Regions from separate parts of the Stenotrophomonas maltophilia group sp. P373 genome, predicted to be linked through region 1. Evidence: predicted binding sites of a transcription regulator. Region 1 holds the regulator's gene; the other holds the start of a gene.
What was found. Region 1 encodes FliA, which starts transcription of late flagellar genes. Its sites were predicted from a motif close to TAAAGTTTNNCNNNCNNNGGCCGATAA; they were not measured.

Region 1 (6,648 bases):
GATCAGGCCGTCGTCGGCCTTCCTTGCCGGCGCCACCGCAGTCGGTGCGTTGCCGCCGTGCAGCTGGTCGAGCAGGGCCTCGAACTCGTCGTCGGTGATCAGGTCGCTGCCACCCGCAGCGGGAGCTGCTGCGGCGGCGGGTGCAGCCACGGCACCGCCATGCATGTCGAACTGGGCGATCAGCTCCGGCGGCGCATAGCCCGGCTCGGTGCCGGAGGAAACTGCATCCAGCATCGCTTGCAGGTAGTCCAGCGATTGCTGGGCGGCATCGAAGTGATGGGCCTGCAGCACGGCCTGGCCCGCGCGCGCGATGCCCAGCGCTTCTTCGGCGGCGTGGCACAACTCGACCATGGCGGTGACGCCGAGGAAGCCGGCGCCGCCCTTGAGCGTGTGGTAGCCCCGGAACACCGCGTTGAGTTGCTCGGTGTCCTGTGGTGCCTGCTCCAGCGACACCAGCTGTTCGCCCAGGCGATCCAGGATTTCCTGCGCCTCGATGATGAAATCGGCAGTGATGTCGTCGGATACCGCGCTCATGCTTACAGCCCCAGGTCCGACAGCAGGTCGTCGGCGTCGTTCTGCGAGACCGCGTGGCGGTCCAGTCCCTTCAGTGCCGGCCCGGCCAGTTCCGGATCGGTGCGATGCTGTTCCGGCGGCAGGCCGAGCGCGCCGAAGCCCTCATGCACACGGCGGACGATGCCGACCACGCGACGGATGATCTGCCCCGTCAGGTCCTGGTAGCTCTGGGTCAGGGCGATCTCGGTGAGGTTGTGGCGGATGCGCTCGAGCTGTGCATCCTGGCCCGGCTGCAGGCCTTCGGCGCGCAGCTGTTCGGTCAGGCTGCGGCATTCCTCGGCCAGGTCCAGGGTGCGGTGCGTTGCCTGTTCGGTCATCGCCACCACGTGGTCCAGGCGTGCGCAGGCATCGTCCAGTTCGCCGGCCTCGCTGGGCACGGTCGGCAGTTCACCCAGGGCCTGCCCGAGCTCGCGGGCCAGCCGCGAGAGGCCGCTCATCATCGGCTGCGTGCGCAGCGCGACCAGTCCGTCGATGCGTTGCCGCCAGGCGGTTTCGTCACCGGACTCCAGTGCGTCCAGTGCTTCCTGCAGGCGCAGGGCGAGGGCATTCCTGTCGACCGTGGTATCCATCAGGCACTGGCCGCCAGGCGTTCGAAGATCTTGCCGAGCTTCTCTTCCAGCGTCTGCGCGGTGAACGGCTTGATGATGTAGCCGTTCACGCCGTTCTGGGCCGCTTCGATGATCTGCTCGCGCTTGGCTTCGGCGGTGACCATCAGCACCGGCAGGGTCTTCAGCTTGGCGTCGGCACGAATCGCCTTGAGCAGCTCGATGCCGGTCATGACCGGCATGTTCCAGTCGGTGACCACGAAATCGAACGGCTGGCTCTGCAGCAGCGACAGCGCGGCATGCCCGTCCTCGGCTTCGGCGGTGTTGGTGAAGCCCAGATCGCCCAGCAGGTTCTTGACGATGCGACGCATGGTCGAGAAGTCGTCGACGATCAGGATGCGCATGTTCTTGTTCAAAGCAGAGTTCCTTTGTTGTTCATTCCGGGCGGCCGGGGGCAGCTGCCTCGGGGATGTTCATTCTTCGAGGCCGGCGTCGACGGCCTCGAATACCTTCAGCCGGCCGCGCAGGCGCAGCACGGCCTGGCCGTGGATCTGGCAGACCCGCGACTCGCTTACGCCTAGCACCGCGCCGATCTCCTTCAGGTTGAGTTCCTGCTCGTAGTAGAGCGAGAGCACCAGCTGTTCGCGCTCGGGCAGATGGCCGATGGCCTTGCCCAGCTCGCGGCCGAACTCGCTGCGCTCCAGCACCTGCTGCGGGGTCGGGCCACCCTGTGCGACCGTGTCCAGCTCGCCCTGGTCCTCAATGCGCGACTCCAGGCTCAGCACCTGGCCACGCGCGGCGTCTTCCATCAGGCGCAGGTATTCGGGCAGTGGCATCTCCATCGCGGCGGCCACTTCGGTGGCGCTGGCGGCGCGGCCGCTGCTCTGTTCCAGGCGGCGGATGGTGGCCGCAGCATCGCGTGCACGGCGGTGCACCGAGCGCGGCACCCAGTCGCCACGGCGGATCTCGTCGATCATCGAGCCACGGATACGGATCGAGGCATAGGTCTCGAACGAGGCGCCCTGGTCGGCGTCGTAGCTGCGCGAAGCCTCGATCAGGCCCATCATGCCCGCCTGGATCAGGTCGTCGACTTCGACGCTGGCCGGCAGGCGCGCGGCCAGATGGTGGGCGATGCGCCGCACCAGGTCCGAGTGCTGGGCGATGACCTCGTTGGCTGCCGAGCGCTGGACTTCCCTGTACTGGGCCGCGCCTTTCATGCCGCCACCCCGCGCTGCTTGAGGATGCGTTCGAGGAAGAACTCGACGCCGCCGCGTGGTTCGGTCGGCGCCTGCCAGCGGGCCGTGCGGCGCGCGATCTCGGTGATCGCCAGTGCGGACGGGCTGGACGGGTAGGCCTTCACCACCGGCTGCTGGCGCTGCACCGACAGGCGCAGCCAGTCATCCTGCGGCACGCAGCCCAGGTAGTTCAGCGAGACATCGGCGAGGAACTTCTCGCAGACGCGGGTCAGCTTCTCGTACAGCACGCGGCCCTCGTTGGGGTCGCGCACCATGTTGGCCACCACCTGGATGCGGTCCACGCCCCGTTCACGCGACAGCACCTTGATCAGCGCGTAGGCGTCGGTGATCGACGCCGGCTCGTCACAGACCACGACCACGGTGTCCTGCGCGGCCTGGCAGAAGGTCAGCACGCCGTCGGTGATGCCCGCGGCGGTGTCCACCACCATGATGTCCAGCTCGCGCTCCAGCTCGGAGAACACGTTGACCAGGCCGACGTGCTCGGCCGGGGCCAGCTCGGCCATGTGCCGGCGGCCGGACGCGGCCGGGACCACCAGCACGCCGTTCGGGCCTTCGACGATGACATCGTCCAGCGAGCAGCGGCCGGCCACCAGGTCGGCCAGCGTAAAGGTGGGGTTCAAGCCCAGGATCACGTCGATGTTGGCCAGGCCGAGGTCGGCGTCCAGCAGCAGCGTGCGCTTGCCCATGCCGGCCAGCGCCACGGCCAGGTTGGCCGACACGTTGGTCTTGCCCACGCCGCCCTTGCCGCCGGTCACGGCGATGGTGCGCACAGGGCCGAGCGGCTCGCTGCGGGTGGCCGACAGCGGGAAGGTCTTGGTCAGCTTGGCGTACTCACGCGACGGCATGGTTCAACTCCGGGTTGCAGGGCATATCGGCCGCTCGGCGCAAATCTTCAAGGCGAAGTACGAGATTGGCCGCACTTGCCCGGTGCAGGTCGTCCGGAACGTCCTGGCCATCGGTCACCCAGGTGATCGGCAGGGCATGGTCCACGGCCACCGACAGGGCGTTGCCGAAGCGGCCGGTTTCGTCCAGCTTGCTCAGCACCAGGCCCTGCAGGTTGGCGGCACCGAAGCGGCGGACCACCTCGTCCATGTCGCCGAAGCTGGTGTTGGCCGGCAGCACCAGCAGGGTGCGCACCTGGCGGGCGGCGCGCAGCCACTGCAGCTGGGCGGCCAGCGCGCGGTCGCGCGGGCCCAGCCCGGCGGTGTCGATCAGTACCAGCTTGTAGTCCTTCAGGCGTTCCAGCAGCTGGTCCAGGTCGGTGCCGCTGTTGGCCTCGTGGACGGCGATGCCGAGCTGCCTGCCATAGCCATACAGCTGCTCGCGGGCGCCGATGCGGGTGGTGTCGGTGGTGACCAGGGCGACGTCACGCGGCGCGTGCTTCTCGGCGAAGCGCGAGGCCAGCTTGGCGATGGTGGTGGTCTTGCCGGCGCCGGTCGGGCCTACCAGCGCGATCACGCCGCCTTCCTCCAGCGGGTCGACCGGGGCGATCGGCAGCTTGCGCGAGATCAGCCCCAGCATCAGGCCGCGGCCTCGGTGCGCCTCGGTCTCCAGCGGAATCTGCATGGCGACGTCGCGGGCCAGGCCAGCATCGAAGCCGTACTCGTCCATCAGGTCCAGCGCGGTGGCGCGCACCGGGCAGCCGCGCAGGCGCTCGTCGGTGAAGCGGTTCATTTCGCGCTCGATCACCTGGCGCATGCCGGCCACTTCCTGGCGCAGCTGGCGGATCTCGGCGTCGTCCTGGGCGACCACGGTCAGGACCGGGGCTGGGGCAAGCGTCGGCGTCGGTGCGGTTTCGACGGTGGCATCGGCCAACGCCGGTTCGCTTGCGGCGACCTCCGGCTGCGTTTCGGCCAGGGCTGCGGTCGGCAGCGGCGGCGGCTGCACGGCCGGGGCCGCGCTTTCGTGATGCGCCTCGTGCGGCGGGTCGATCTGGAAGCGGGCGCGGTTGGCCGGCGTGGCGCTGGCGGGTGCCGGTGCGACGATGGCTTCGGCGAACGGGGCGAAGATCTGGTCCGGCAGCGCCGGCTCATTGACGGCGGCGCGTGCCAGCGTGGCGGCAAAGCCGGTGCTGCCGCGGGTCGGCACGATCTCGTCGGCGCTGTCCAGGGTGCGGCCGGTAGCGCCCACTGCTGCACGGGCGAGGGCGGCCACCGCCGAGGTGGTGGCGGCAACCGGTTCCGGTGCCGGGGTGCTGCTGCGGCGGCGGGTGACGGCGGCGATCACCGCGTCGGCGGCGGTGCGCGGCTTGGGTGCCGGCGGCGGTGCGACGTCACGGCGCGAGGCTTCCAGTGCACGCTGTACCGCGCTCTCGTCGTAGTTGGCGGCGGCGACGATCTCGATGCCTTCCTCGATCCGGCGGTTGGACAGGATCACGGCGTCAGGACCATGTTCCTTGCGCACCAGGTTCATGGCCGAGCGCATGTCGGCGGCGACGAATCGTTTGATTTTCATGCTGTGGTCACGGGGCGAAGACGGCGGGGTGGCGGTCGGGGAACTCGGGTGGTCGGTGGTCTGCACGGTGCGGGTTCCCCTTGGTGTCTGTCAGTTGCGTTGGTTCGAAAGTGGTGTCTGTTTTCTGGCGCATCGGCGGGCGGGCGTCAGCTGATCGTTCCGACCAGCTTCAGGCGCTTGTCCTCCGGCACCTCGCTGTAGGCCAGGACCGACAGCGACGGAACGCTGTGGCGGACCAGGCGGGCCAGCGCGGCGCGCACCGGGCCAGGTACCAGCACGACCGCGGGCTCGTTGCGGGCTTCCTGCTTGCTGACACATTCGGCCAGGCTCTGGTGCAGTCGCTCAGCGAGTCCGGGTTCCAGCGCGGCGCCGTTGCCCTGCGTGGACTCCTGCAAGACACGTTCCAATTGCGGGTTGAGGGTGAACACCGGCAGCTCCGCCGACATTCCGGCGATCTCCTGCACGATGAAGCGGCCCAGTGCGGTGCGCACCGCGGCGGTCAGCACGGCCGGGTCCTGGCTGGCGGGCGCATGTTCGACCAGCGCTTCGGCGATCTTGCGCAGCTGGCGGATCGGAATGCGCTCCACCAGCAGGTTCTGCAGCACGCGCACCACCGCCGACAGCGGCAGCGCCTTGGGCGTCAGATCTTCGACGAGCTTGGGCGCGCTCTTGGCCAGGTTGGCCAGCAGGTGCTGCACTTCTTCGTGGCCGAGCAGTTCCGGCGCGTGTTCGCGGATCAAGTGCGACAGATGGGTGGCGACCACGGTGGCCGGGTCGACCACCGTGTAGCCCAGCGTTTCGGCCTGGGCGCGCTGGTGCGGCTGGATCCAGGTGGCATCCAGGCCGAACGCGGGATCCTTGCCGGCAATGCCCTCCAGTGCGCCGAGCGCGCTGCCTGGATCCAGGGCCAGCTCGCGGTCGGGGTGGATCTCGGCGGTGGCCACCGGTACGCCGTGCACCAGCACGCGGTAGCCGTTGGCGGGCAATTCCAGGTTGTCGCGGATGTGCACCGACGGGATCAGGAAGCCGACATCCTGGGTCAGCTTGCGACGCACACCCTTGATGCGCGCCATCAGTTCGCCGCCCTGGTTGCTGTCCACCAGCGGAATCAGCCGATAGCCGACCTCCAGGCCCAGCGGATCGACCGGGCGCAGTTCGTCCCAGCTCAGTTCGGCGGTGGGGGCCGCGGCGGTCGGGCGGCCGAGCGCAGTGAGCGCGGCGGCATCGGTGCCACTGCCTGTCGCATCGGCAGCCGGTGCCTTGGTCTTGCGATACAGCTTCCAGGCGATGAAGCCAAGGATCGAGGCCAGCGTCAGGAAAGCGACGTTGGGCATGCCCGGCACCAGGCCCACCAGGCCGATGATGCCGGCGGTGATCGCCAGCGCCCGGTACTGGCCGAACACCTGCCCGGTCATGGCCTGGGCCATGTCCTGCGAGCGCGAGGCGCGGGTGACCAGCATCGCCACCGCGCTGGAGACCAGCAGCGCCGGCAGCTGTGCCACCAGGCCGTCACCGATCGACAGCAGGGTATAGGTGGCGGCGGCTTCGCCGAACGGCATGCCATGCTGCAGCACGCCCACGGCCAGGCCGCCGAGCATGTTGATGAACAGGATCAGGATGCCGGCGATGGCGTCGCCGCGGATGAACTTGCTGGCACCGTCCATCGCACCGTAGAAGTCGGCTTCCTCGCGGACTTCCTCGCGGCGGAGCTTGGCTTCTTCACGCGTCAGCAAACCGGCGTTGAGGTCGGCGTCGATCGCCATCTGCTTGCCGGGCATCGCGTCCAGGATGAAGCGCGCGGTCACTTCCGAGACGCGGCC
Region 2 (6,648 bases), 750 kb from region 1:
GAGCGGCCTGTTTGCAGGCAATGGTGGGTACCACGTCGACGCCGGCCACGTGAATCTGGTGGGCGGCGCGATTGCCAGCACCCATGCGGGCAACAGCGAACTGACTGCGGGCTCGCTGACGTTCACTGACCTGCAGAACCACATGGACTACACGGCCAGCTCCGGCAGCATCAGTGGTGGTGCGGGCGGGAAGATGGATGGCTGGGCGCCCAAGCCGGGAACGGCCGCACCGCGAGGTGGTCCGGGCCTGCCGATGATGGAAAAGGGCAGCGACAGCAGCTCCACCCTTGCCACCTTGACCGAGGGCAACATCACCATCGGTGGCAAGCAGACGTCGGCGGCGGAGCTGGGCATCAACACCGACGCCAGTGGAGCGCATCGTGCGCTGGAGGCATTGCCGGATGCGAGCAAGCTGCTGGCAGACCAGCAGGCGATGGCGGCTGCCGCTGGGACGGTGATGGCCACCAGCCAGCAGATTGCATGGGACGTTCAAGCCTATCAGAGCAAGAAGGCAACCCAGGCGTACTACGATGGCCTGTCGTCCGATGATAAGAAGGCGTTCAACGCGCTCAGCGCGGAACAGCGCGATGCGGTGCTGACGGCAAACAGCCAAGCTTATAACGATGCGAAGAAGTGGGGTGATGGCGGTGAGTACAGCCGTGCCCTGAGCGCAGTGACGACGGCTGTGGTAGGGGGCGTAGCCGGCCAGGGCGCCGGTCAGGTCGCGTCCAATGCGCTGGCGCCCTATGCCGCTTACTTCATCGGCAGCAAGCTGGACCCAAACCACGGCAGCGATCCCAATGCGACCCTGCAATTGCTGTCGCATGCGGTGTTGGGTGCGCTGCTGGCAGAAGCCAATGGTGGCAGCGCGGGAACCGGAGCGGTGTCCGCGGCCGGCGGTGAGTTGGCCGCGAAGGTGCTGACCAATACGTTGACCGGAGGAGACCCGTCCAGGCTGAGCCCGGAGCAGAAGGAGATGGTGCTGGCGTTGTCGCAGGCGGTGGGAGCACTGGCGAGTGGGTTGTCAGGGCAGGATCTGGCTGGGATCGCGTTGAATGCGGGGATCGCCAAGAATTCGGTTGAGAATAACTTCCTTGCAGAGGACCAGGCTCGTGTATTGAAGCAGCAGCTCGACGAGTGCGGGGGTGACACTTCATGCCAGAAGACGGTACGCGACGTTGCCAAGCAATTGTCGGAGAGAATGGATTACGAGCTGCTCTCGGTGTGCACTGCGAACTCAGCGAGCCCCGCGTGTCAGGCGTTTGTCAATGCGGCCGTTTCGTACAAGTATGGCTTGTGGCCCGGAGAGCTTGGGCTGTTCGATGATCTTGGCCGCAGTAGCGAGGCGCTTTCTTCGTTTGCCCACTCCATCAATGGACGTGCCTATCGTGAGCTGATATTTGAGAACGGTGGGATCCAGCCGGTCTATATCCTGCCTCAGGAGCACACTGTAGCTGCACTGGCGGAGTGGACCGGAAATCTTGACAGGACGATCGATCAGTACGGCCTCTTCTCGAAGGAATCGTCAGCTGAGCTAGGGCTTGGGCTTGCGAAGGTACTGCTTCGAAAATATGGCGCTGTTACCATAATCGAAGGGAGCGGAGGCTTCGGGAAGGGGGCGAAAGCGGGCAGCTCCGAAGCACTGCAGCGAGCGACGTCTGGGCCAGTCTATGCAACGAATAAGGAGGCGACTGCTGCTGCCACGGCTTTGGGCTTTAGGCGTGTAAAGGAGACTGCTCACGATGGTGAGCTTGTCTTTACTAATGGAAAGATATTTATTTCAAGGGATGTGGATGGCCATAATGGTGGTGCTTGGAAGGCAGCGAAATCGGTGAAGGCGCTAGGTAGCCGAGATACCCGGCTTGGTACGTTTGATTCTAGTTTGAAAAGGATAGGGGGGTGAACTTTGAGTGGGTCTTCTTGGGTGGTTCGTGGTAAGACGATCAAGGATTTAATTGAGGAGCTTATGACTTTTGAGGATCAAGGCATGTATGTAGAGATTTCAGTTGATGGTGGTGATACCGTTCGGCCGATAAGCTTGGTTGGGAAAGATGGAGGGAAGTGCGTGCTGTTCTATTTCGGTGATGACGCTTAGTGCTAGGTATTTCCTTAGTCTTTCTTTCTGGGCTGATTCTTAGGAGTCATTGCCTCTGACTGGTCTGCCGCCTCGGCGCTTCTCAGAAAATGGTCTGTTGATCTGTGCTTCCGCCGCGCGTCGACGCATCGGGCGGACCGGAGGCGTCGTGTTAAAAGCGGTGTCGAATGGTGGCAATGGTCCATGGTGGCAATCTGCCCATGAACAGCACTCGCCTTCTGGTTTCCGAACCGCTGGCGCTCGGCCCGATTGCTTTGCTATCGGGCGGGGGGCGGGGACGATCCGTATGTACAGGTGTCGTCCGGCACCGCGTGGAAAGCCGACGGTCACACCAGTGCAAGCAAGGCCGACGGCAGCTATATGTTTATAGCAGGAAGTGATGATGAGGCGTTGGGGTTATAGTGATTACGTGAGGTCGGTAAGCTCTGATGTGGAAGAGGGCATGGGTAAGTTGGGCTATGACTTCGGCCAAGCTATTCTATTTGCATATTCTTCTCTCGAGTTGAAGTTGGAGAATTTTCCCGAGGAGGAGATTTTTGCGCTAACTGCGCTTCTTGCTTGCATATTGGATAGGGGGGCTTTGTCGCTTTGTGAGGTTGAGGATGAGATTCCATTTAAGTTTGCAGGAAGTTGCGCGGACGACAGCGTCGGTAATGCCTCTCAGGCGTTGAATGGAGCCGAGCTCGTAGATTTCTTGGGCGACTTGGAGCGAGTAAAGGTGGCGCTGAGTGCATGAGTAGTACGGTGTTGTTTCGCACACTTAGAGTTTAGCTTTCATTGAGATTTATTCGTTATCTTTTGAGCGAAATGTGGGTGTGGGAATAAATGGTGTGGTCTGGGGTTTTGTGTGCAATTGATTGGGATGCGCCGATTGTTCCTGGCGTATCCATGGCAGCCATACCTCTGCATGCGTCATACGGTGATCTGGACGCGGCTATTGCTGCATTTCTGATCGACGCGGATGCTCAGTTGTACAGGTTTAAGGACGGGCCTGATCTTCGTCTGGAAAGGTATGGTCCTGACGAGCATGGAAACGGCGGGCTCCCGTTCTCCCTGCTTGGCGGTGATCGCACTGGTGATATGGCTGCGCTCTCTATTACGATCGGCGACTGGGGTGTGCGGGCGATCAAGGTTTACGCATTGGGGATGCCGTGGGATGTCGTTGCACGTAAGTCCTATCGTGGACTTGCAGCAGGTTCAGTTGGCATTGGAAGTCTGGTTTCAGATTTTCTTGGCTTCACCGAGTTGCATTTCGATGAAGCAGAGGAGTGGTTCTGTAGCGGAGGTCAGTACGCTGCCCTCGAAATTTCCGGTTGGGGTGTGCCGCTTGAGGATGAGCCGGAGCAGGTCGTGACTGCAATCTGCGTCGTGGCTTGAGAGTGTTTATGGTCGTTGCATTGAGTTCGAGTAAGGCCGCGCTGAGTACAGGCGGGGTGGGACTCAATAGCCGAGATGCTACGTGGTAAGCGGTCTTGAGTGATTTCGTGTCGAGTTTGGATGAAAAATAATGAGAGCAAGGATTGAACCCACCTTCGGCAGCGCCGTCGGTGAAGCGGTACAGAGCACAGATGCAACCTCTGATGGGCCGAGCGAGAAGGACGCACTGGCGATCGTGGTAGGAGACCGGTTCTCCACCTACCTCCACTACTGGAGGCTGTACGACGCAAGCGGCAGGGCGCCAAGGCGCTGGAACTGGCCGGCATTCCTGTTCTCGTCACTCTGGTTCTTCTTCCGGCGCATGCATGCGTGGGGCGCGATCTGGTTCATCCTTTCGCCGTTGCTGATGACCACCTTCGTGCTGCTGGGGCTGCCATGGTTGTCCTTGCTCTCCTTCGTGGTGTTTCGCGTACTTGCAGGAATCCTGGCGAATCCGCTGTACCTGGCGCATTGCCGAAGGATTGTCCGCAAGGTTGATGCCGAGCATCGCGGGGCACATCGGAGGCACCTTGAGCTGCAGAAGGCTGGTGGTGTCAGCTACACCGCTCTGGTGATCGCCTTGGCGGTAACGGCCTCACAGAACACCCTGATCAAACTGATCGTTGGTTCGATATCAGAGCCAACGCCCACGCAGTCTGCTCTGCACGTGGCGGCGAACCCGCCGGATCTGCCGGACCCGCAGATGGAGGAAGCGGAGCAGGTCGAGTACCAGGAGCAAATGCGTGCGATTGCAATGACGGCGTGGCCAGCAGGTGTTCCCATCGAGGGCAATGCCTGCATTGTCGAGCTGCGACTGGCGCCCCCGGGGCGAGTACTGGAGGCCAATGTTCTGGAGCCCTGCACGTTGAGCGAGGAGCAGCGCGAGATGATGCTGGGCGAGATCAGGCGCACGGACTTCACGATCGAGGGGAAGATGCGGTTCTTCAACAGGCATACCCTCATCGGCTTGCGCAGGTAATGAGCATTTCGCTGTTTCTCGAAGTCGAAGCCGGTGCAGATCTGGCTGCCGTGCTGCACGCTCTGGATTCGATCCAGGCCGAGTACTCCGACGGTACTGACGGTCTGCGCGGATATCTTCCAGCATCCAACACCGGCTTCGGGATCGTCGACCCGCCGGAAGCTGTCGTAGCGGAAGGGATTAGGCCTCGTGGCAGGTGGGCCTGCTGGGTTCGTTCCATTTCCGCGCGTGCAGGTTTGAAAGCGCCTGGGAGGAAATCTGCCACTTCATCAAGCGTTACGCCGCGGCGTGCGGGTTCCGGTTTGTGCTCTCTTTCCAGTTCGAGAGCATCTATGCGGCAAGGCTCGGGAAGGATCTGATCTTCCCGGGGCCAGCTGCCCCGTAATGCCGCGCAACGGGCTGGCAGGTCCCTGTCTGATCCCATTCTCGCTACCCGTGGCGATATACCTTATGGATACAGCGCCTTCGTGGGTTGTCTGATTTCACACCTGTCTGCACAGTTCCAGAGTTTTAGATCGATATAATAATATCGACCCATAAAGTTTCCCCTGCCTGCGCCGCCATCGATCGTACGGCCATGATCAAGGGAATTGAGATGCTCGCCTTACGCAACCTCCGTGTGGGATCCCGGCTGGGGGCCGGGTTCGGTTTGCTGCTGCTGTTCATCGTGGCCATCGTCGGCCTGGCGCTGTACGGAAACCATCTGAAGTCTGCCCAGTTCTCGAAAGTGGTGGACGTAAATATGGTGAAGATGCGGCTGTTGAACGAGATGCTGGATACCAACAACGCGGTGCTGATGCATCGCCGGCTGATGGTGATCAAGCGCGGTGAGGATTTCGACAAGGATTATCAGAAGGCGCAGGAGCTGTCGCAGACCTACGACGGTATCTGGGCCAAGTACATCAAGATTCCACGCGATGCCACCGGTGATGCCCTGGTGGCGAAGATCGACGCGGCACGCAAGGCCACCGACGCCTCCACCCAGCATCTGCACGAGCGCATGAAGGCCGGTGATTTCGACGGTGCGGCCAAGGAACTGCTCGCCGAGCACGGCCTGGCTGCCGCATGGAATGAGACGATCTCGACCCTGCTGCGGCATCAGGAGACACTGACCGCGCGCAGCCGCGAGGAATACCGTTCAACCGAATCCTGGACCGGCACGCTGTCGATCGTGTTCGGCGTGCTGAGCCTGATACTGGGCTCGCTGGCCGCGTGGGCCATCACCCGCAGCCTGACCCGCCCGCTGGAAGGTGCGGTGAAGCTGGCCGACGGCATCGCCAACGGGCGGCTGGACAACAGCATCGACGCGTCCGGCAACGATGAGGTGACGCAGCTGCTCAGGTCGATGCAGCGCATGCAGGCGCAGTTGCAGTCGGTGATGGCGGCGCAGGGCGAGCTGGCCCGCCAGCACGATGCCGGCAGCCTCAGCTATCGCATGGACGAGGCTGCCTTCCCCGGCGACTACGGGCGCATGGTGCACGAGACGAATGCGCTGGTCGGCTCGCATGTGCAGGTGCAGAACCGGCTGATCGAAGTGATGAAGCATTACGCCCGTGGCGACCTGTCGGTGGACATGGATCCGCTGCCGGGCGAGAAGGCGGCGATCACCCAGGCAATGGACGAGACCAAGACCAGCCTGTCGGCGATCAACTGCGAGATCCGCCGGCTGGCGACGGCCGCGGCGGCGGGCGACTTCAGCCTGCGCGGCGATGAAGATCGCTTCGCCTATGATTTCCGCGACATGGTGGCAGGGCTCAATCGCCTGATGCAGACCACCGACGAGAACCTGGTGCAGGTGTCGACGCTGCTGCAGGCGATCTCGCGCGGTGACCTCACCGTACGCATGCAGGGTGACTTCCACGGCGTGTTCGCCCGCATGCGCGATGACTGCAATGCCACCGTCGATCAGCTCAAGCAGATTGTCGGCCGCATCCAGTCCAGTGCGTCCAGCATCAACCTCGCAGCAGGCGAGATTGCCTCGGGCAACACCGATCTGTCGCGGCGTACCGAACAGCAGGCGGCAAACCTGGAAGAGACCGCAGCATCGATGGAGGAACTGACCTCCACCGTGAAGCAGAACGCCGAGCATGCACGCCAGGCCAATCAGCTCGCCATCGGCGCGCACGGTGTCGCCTCGCAGGGCGGCGAGGTGGTCGGC

Region 2: the regulator FliA is predicted to act here: its motif matches at 5,028-5,054, upstream of ACSYHF_RS06035 (methyl-accepting chemotaxis protein).

What each region holds. Positions count from the first base shown of each region.
Region 1 covers NZ_CM129994.1:2,053,605-2,060,252, forward strand. The annotation lists gene ACSYHF_RS09480 (chemotaxis protein CheA) at 1-534, opposite strand, end outside; gene ACSYHF_RS09485 (protein phosphatase CheZ) at 537-1,142, opposite strand; gene cheY (chemotaxis response regulator CheY) at 1,142-1,534, opposite strand; gene ACSYHF_RS09495 (RNA polymerase sigma factor FliA) at 1,592-2,335, opposite strand; gene ACSYHF_RS09500 (MinD/ParA family ATP-binding protein) at 2,332-3,219, opposite strand; gene flhF (flagellar biosynthesis protein FlhF) at 3,206-4,828, opposite strand; gene flhA (flagellar biosynthesis protein FlhA) at 4,975-6,648, opposite strand, start outside.
Region 2 covers NZ_CM129994.1:1,306,328-1,312,975, forward strand. The annotation lists gene ACSYHF_RS06015 (hemagglutinin repeat-containing protein) at 1-1,903, shown strand, start outside; gene ACSYHF_RS06020 (hypothetical protein) at 2,538-2,831, shown strand; gene ACSYHF_RS06025 (hypothetical protein) at 2,921-3,472, shown strand; gene ACSYHF_RS06030 (DUF2628 domain-containing protein) at 3,603-4,490, shown strand; gene ACSYHF_RS06035 (methyl-accepting chemotaxis protein) at 5,086-6,648, shown strand, end outside.